One region of the Ferrimonas pelagia genome, then DNA from elsewhere that is predicted to be linked to it. Evidence: predicted binding sites of a transcription regulator. Region 1 holds the regulator's gene; the other holds the start of a gene.

Region 1 (3,205 bases):
GCGCCACCGGACTGGCCTTAATGGCGGGAAAGACACCTGGCAGGCCCATGCCATTGGGTTGGTGACAGGCGGCGCATCGACCGATGTAGATCTGCTCACCCAACGCCATTGACTCATCCAAGGTCAAAACCTGTCCCAGCGAGGCCGCTTCGGCGTCCGCCGCCGCGTTCGCCATCTGCTTCTGCTCAACCAGCCAAGCGTCGAACTCGGCCTCTGGCAACACCTCGACCACCACCGGCATAAAGCCATGATCTTTACCGCACAGCTCGGCACACTGGCCACGATAGGTCCCAGGTGTCGTCACCTTGGTCCAGGCTTCGTTGATAAACCCAGGGTTGGCGTCTTTCTTCACCGCAAAGGCCGGCACCCACCAAGAGTGGATCACATCATCCGAGGTCATCAGGAAACGCACTTTGCGATTGGCGGGAATGACCAGCGGCTTATCGACCTCCAACAGATAGTTGGCGCCCTTCTCCGCTTGGTTCTCGATCTGCTCTTGAGTCGTCGACATCAGACTGTAGAAGCCAACGTCATGACCAAAGTACTGATAGTGCCATTTCCACTGAGAGCCGGTGATCTGCACGGTCAACTCAGCATCGGAGGGATCTTCCATGGCGATCAGGGTGCTGGTGGCAGGCACGGCCATACCGATCAGGATCAGGAATGGCACCACGGTCCAGGCGATCTCGACCTTAGTGCTTTCGTGGAAGTTGGCGGGTGTCACGCCTTTAGAGTGGCGGTGTCGGATCAGTGAATAGATCATCACCCCAAACACCAGCAAGGCGATCACACAACAGATATAGAAGATGGTCATATGCAGGCCAAAAACCTGCTGGCTGATCTCTGTCACTCCTGGCGTCATGTTCCAGAGTGATCCCGATGCCATTGATGGCGAGACCATCAGGGCCGACAAACAGCCCAACAGCGTGTACTTCACAGATACGTCTCCTCTGAGCATTGCTTTCGCAACGTCCAGAAAGAGCGGCCACAGCACAACCCAGCTCTATGCTCGCTCCTTCCCCTAAAATGGGCATGGGCACGTGCATACTCGATTGCACTACATCTGCCGTACAGCTGCCTGAGTTATTCTCTTGAATTCGAGTTTTAAGCTACAGCCTGTTCAAGGCTTGATCAAGATCACAAAACTCAGAATAGAGGGATTTTCAGTGAATTGAATTCGACACCGTAATAACATCCTCACGCCCGGGCTGAAACAGCACGGCGGGACAGTGAGCGCGCTTCTGCACCAATTGCAGGCGCCGTTTATCACGGTGATCTAGGGTCGGCAGCCAAGCCAAGGCCGCCGCACAGGTGCCGGACAGCAGCGATTGCTCCAGCGCCCAAAGCGCCTCCACGTCGTCACCACAGCGGACACGCAGCACCCGGCTGGCCACGATCCCAGCCTCGGACAGCAGCTCTGCCCAATGCCCGGCCGGGGGATTGATCAACACCACCCAACCGGACTGCTGCGCCCACTCTGACAATGCCGGCGTCAAACGGGCCAACGTGACCGCATCACCTTGGTCGCTGCAACCGGACTGGGCGACGGCAGGCCAACTGCGGCGACCGCTCTGCCATAAACCGGGATGATTCATCTGCGTTCCTTGCTGAGTCTTCATTATTGCCAGTCTCCATTGCGGACCACGCCCACTGCCAAGCCTTCGATCGCCAACGCTGTATCCGCTAGATCGACGACGATCGGCTCATATTCTTCGTTTTCAGCGTGAAGATAGACGACGTTACCTTGCTGCTGAAATCGCTTTACCGTCACTTCATCTTCCCCAACCCGCGCCACAACCACCTGGCCATTCCGGGCCTGCTGAGTCTGATGTACCGCCAGCAGATCGCCGTCGAGGATCCCGATCTCCTTCATCGAATCCCCTCGCACCCGCAGCAGATAATCGGCCGCTGGGCGAAACAGGTTGGCGTCCATCTGATAGTGGGATTCGACATGCTCCTGCGCCAGGATAGGCTCGCCGGCCGCCACTCGGCCGATCAGTGGCAATCCCAACTGCTCCGGCTCAGGCTCGCTGTACAGAATGCGAATGCCCCGCGAGGTGCCCGGCACGATCTCAATATAACCTTTACGTGCCAGCGCCTTGAGGTGTTCCTCCGCCGCATTGGCACTGCGAAAGCCTAGCTGACGGGCGATCTCGGCCCGAGTTGGCGGCATACCGGTGTCTTGCATATGGTTCCGGATCAAGTTGAAAACTTCATCCTGACGCGGAGTAAGCGGCTTCATGGCAATCCCTGTGTTTCTGTACAGTATCGATACTGTAATCATATACAGGTAGCTGGTGATTTCAACAGCAATTTCACCGAAATGCTTTTTTCCTAAAGGCGATGAGGTCTGATCTCTCGCATCTCCCCAAGCAAACCGCGCCAGGATCGGCGCCAGTAGCTGTCAGCAGATCGCTTTGGGTGTACACTCTGCGCAAATCGTTCAATAGCCCAGAGAAGCAAGACGCGTGAGTACCCAAATTCTGAATCACTGGCAGCGCCCGGTCAGCTGGATGCAGCGCCTGCTGGTAAAAAGCAAGCCGGTTCCGGAAAACCCTGTCGAGGAGCTCGATCTCGATCCCACTCGCCCCATGGTCTACGTACTCCCGCGCGACTCCTTCTCTGATCGGCTCGCCTTGCATCAATGCTGCCTTTCGCTGGGACTGCCCAGCCCGTTTGAGCCATTGATCATCAAAGGTGAGTCCTTCAATCGCCTAGTGGCATTGGAATCGGCCACGCCGTTATTCGGAGCGAGCGATGAGACCGACTTCCGCGGTCGCTTCGAGCGCCTGCTGGCGCTGCATAATGATCATAGTGATCTCGATGTGCAGATCGTTCCTGTCAGCCTGTTATGGGGTCGTAACCCCGGCAAAGAGGAAGAGAGCGTCAGTGCCACTTTGCTCAACAGCAGTAACCCGACTTGGCTGCGTAAAACGGCCATTATCAGCGTGTTGGGCCGAGATAACTTTATTCGCTTCTCCCGCGCCGTATCGCTGCGCTACATGGCCGACAAGCATGGCACCGACGGGACGATCGCCAATAAGTTGGCCCGCGTAGCTCGGGTTCACTTCGGGCGTCAGCGCACGGTTGCCACCGGCCCTCGCCTGCCGGATCGCCAAGCCTTGTTCCACAGTTTGCTGGCGTCCCCGACGATCAAGCAAGCGATCGCCGACGAGGCCAAGAGCAAGAAGATCTCTGAGCAAAA
Region 2 (3,205 bases), on a different contig from region 1:
ATGGTGAAAGCCGAGCGCGACGATGTCGGCAATGGCTTCGTCGACCGCGCCGGCGCCGAGGTTGTTCACTGCGGGAATGAAGAATTTGGATGCAGCCAAGGTGATCTCCTTTCAGGGCTAGATTCTGTTATTCAGCTTTAAACTAGCACTCGGGATCGAATTTGATTTTGATGAAGATCGTTTTTGGAGGGCTTTTTAGTCACGAGTGATTCAATTGAGGCTCGAATGACACTGCGCGCCACGATCTTAGCTAGGGCGTGCAGTGTCCAGCCCACTATTGCACTAGTAACTCGCAGGCGTTGGCTCGGGTATTGTCGGTGATGGTATCGCCGCCCAATAGACGAGCCAGTTCGTTGATCCGCTGTTCGCCGTGCAGCGGCACCATTTGGGTTTCGGTGCTGGCGCTTTTGCTCTGCTTGGACACGTACATGTGGTTATGGCCATTGCCGGCGACCTGAGGGAGGTGCGTGACGCAGAAGACCTGGGTGGACTGGCCCAATTGGCGCAGCATCTTGCCGACGACGGCGGCGGTGGGCCCGGAGATCCCTACGTCGACTTCATCGAAGATAAGGGTCGGTGTGGCGACTTTGCGGGCGGTGATCACCTGGATCGCCAAGCCGATGCGAGAGAGCTCACCGCCGGACGCGGTTTTGGCGATGGGTTGCATCGGTTGGCCCGGGTTGGTGCACACCAAAAACTGGACCTTATCGGCGCCTTCCGGGCTGAGGCTGTCTGGGGTGTGGAGGATCTCAATATTGAACTTGGCGTGCGGCATGGCCAGCTCTTTCATGTTGGCGGTGACCAACTTGTCCAGCTCTTTGGCATAGCGGGCCCGGCTTATATGCAGGCGTTCGCCATCGGCTGATACCGTGGTGCGCGCTTGCTCGCGTTGCTGTTCCAGTTGTTCCAACTGGTCGTCGCTGCCGGCGATCTCGGCCAGTTCGTCGGCTAAGGCTTGATGGTGTGCAGCCAGCTCGTTGGCATTGATCTGGTGTTTGCGGGCCAGGGTCATGGCGCGCGAGAGGCGCTGCTCGAGCTCACCGAAGCGCTGCGGATCCATCTCTAGGCTGCTGCGGTAGCTTTCCAGCTCGTTGCTGCTTTCTTGGACTTGTATCAAGCCCTCATGCAGCATGCTGAGTACATCGCCCAGAGCCGGATCGTCTTGTTGCAGTGCCTCGACTTCACCGATCACCTGTGACAGCAAGTTTTGGACTGAAGCTTCCTCCCCTTCGCTGAGCAGGTAGAGTGCGCGTTGGCTCTGCTCAAGCAGGGTGCCGCAATTGGCTAAACGCTTGTGTTCGGTTTCTATCTGTTCAAATTCGCCGGGCTGTAGGGCGAATTCATCCAGCTCTTGGACTTGGTATTCCAGCAATTGGGCGCGGGCCCGGCTTTGTTCTTGGCTGGCCTTCAGTTCGCGGATGGCATTGTCCAGCAGCTTCCATTGCTGATAGCTGTGGCGGCAGGCCTGCAGCAAACGTTCATGCCCAGCGTATTGGTCTAGCAGTGAGAGCTGGATCTCGCTGTGCAGCATGCTGTGGTGGGCATGCTGGCCGTGGATGCTCACCAGCAGCTCACCGAGGCCTTTCAGTTGGGCTAGGGGAACGGGGTGGCCGTTGATCCAGGCGCGTGACCGGCCTTCGCTGGAGATGGCGCGTCGCAGGATGCACTCTTCGTCATCTTCTAAGGCGTGGTCCTTGAGCCATTGACGGGCCACGGGGATCTTATCCAGATCAAAGCGGGCGGACAGTTCGGTACGATCGGCCCCCGGCCTGACCATGCTGGCCTCTCCCCGACCTCCGAGACAGAGGCCCAGAGCGTCGATGGCAATGGATTTACCGGCGCCGGTTTCACCGGTAATGCTGGTCATTCCCGGGTGAAGATCCAATTCGAGGAACTTCACGATGGCGAAGTTATTGACCGTCAATTGTGCGAGCATGGTGCATCCCTGTACGGATAAACATGAGTACTGTATGTGAGTACAGTATATGTGGAAAAAGTGGACAGTAAAGGCCGAACGGCAAAAATGTGAGTTGGTGATGTGTTTGGTTGGGACGGGGCAGTGGCAGTAGAGCGGACAGATCGTGCCGCTTTGCGCGGCGAGCCGGAGTCGATGGCCGAGGGTATTGACTCCGGCTCGAGGAGAGCGCTGTTGAAATAATGTGGGAACGTCCGGCCCGATCGGCGTCGGGCCCTTTGGCGCGGTGACGGGCTCTGTGCCTGCCGAGCGGGAGCAGATCTTAGAACAGTTTGCTGCCCCAGCCCAATTTGCTGCGCAGTACTTCGAAGTAGCTGCGGCCTTTGGGGTGAACCAATCGCAGGGCGTGATCGGCCTTGCGGATGATGATCTCATCGCCCGGCAAAGCGGCTAAGGTGACGTGACCGTCGCAGCTGACTTCCAGTGCCCGCTCTCCCATGTCTGGTGAGGCGATCAGCTTTACCTCACTGTTACCGTCGACCACGATCGGTCGGCCCGACAGGGAGTGGGGAAACATGGGTACTAGGATATTGGCGTTCAAATTGGGGGTGAGGATCGCCCCGCCCGCCGACAGTGCATAAGCGGTGGAGCCGGTCGGGGTGGAGACGATCATGCCATCGGCCCGTTGGCTGTACATGAATTGACCGTCGATGTAGACCTCAAATTCAATCATGTTCGCCACCCGACCGGGGTGGAGGACCGCTTCATTGACGGCGCTGTTGGACGCCTTGAGCGCGCCATGGCGATAGACTTCGGCTTGCAGCAGGAAGCGGTGCTCGGTGTCGTATTCTCCTGCCAGTACCTTAGCGAGGGCTGGCTCGAAGTTTTCCGGTGGCAGATCGGTCAAAAAGCCGAGGTTGCCACGGTTGACGCCGATCACGGCGACGTCATAGCGGGACAGGACTCGAGCGGCACCGAGCATGTTGCCGTCACCGCCGACCACGATCACCAGATCACAGCGCTCACCCAGGGCATTGAGTGAGAGCGTTTCCGCGGTGTTGTCTTTGAGCTGACGGGCAACCCGTTGCTCGATCAAAACCTCAAACCCTTGATCATGCAACCACTGGTGCAGCGTGGAGATGGTTTGGTTGGCGCCGGCGTGATTGGGTTTGCCGATCAGGCCAATGGTATGGAAGTGCTTAGACATGGAAGATCCGCAAGTTAATGGCCTTGAAGTGGCAAATTTCGTCCCCATAATAGGCTCAGTGTTTTTGTGAATAAAGTGGTTTG

The links. The regulator LexA, encoded in region 1, represses DNA repair genes until DNA is damaged. The targets are predictions, from matches to a motif close to TACTGTATNNNNATACAGTA.
Region 2: the regulator LexA is predicted to act here: its motif matches at 1,965-1,984, upstream of recN (DNA repair protein RecN).

The regions. Positions count from the first base shown of each region.
Region 1 covers NZ_BAABJZ010000093.1:66,616-69,820, reverse strand. Annotated here, with positions in the region: gene coxB (cytochrome c oxidase subunit II) at 1-958, opposite strand, end outside; gene ABEA08_RS15395 (SulA-like leucine-rich domain-containing protein) at 1,164-1,595, opposite strand; gene lexA (transcriptional repressor LexA) at 1,619-2,242, opposite strand; gene plsB (glycerol-3-phosphate 1-O-acyltransferase PlsB) at 2,514-3,205, shown strand, end outside.
Region 2 covers NZ_BAABJZ010000019.1:9,526-12,730, forward strand. Annotated here, with positions in the region: gene yiaY (L-threonine dehydrogenase) at 1-99, opposite strand, end outside; gene recN (DNA repair protein RecN) at 275-1,936, opposite strand; gene nadK (NAD(+) kinase) at 2,238-3,122, opposite strand.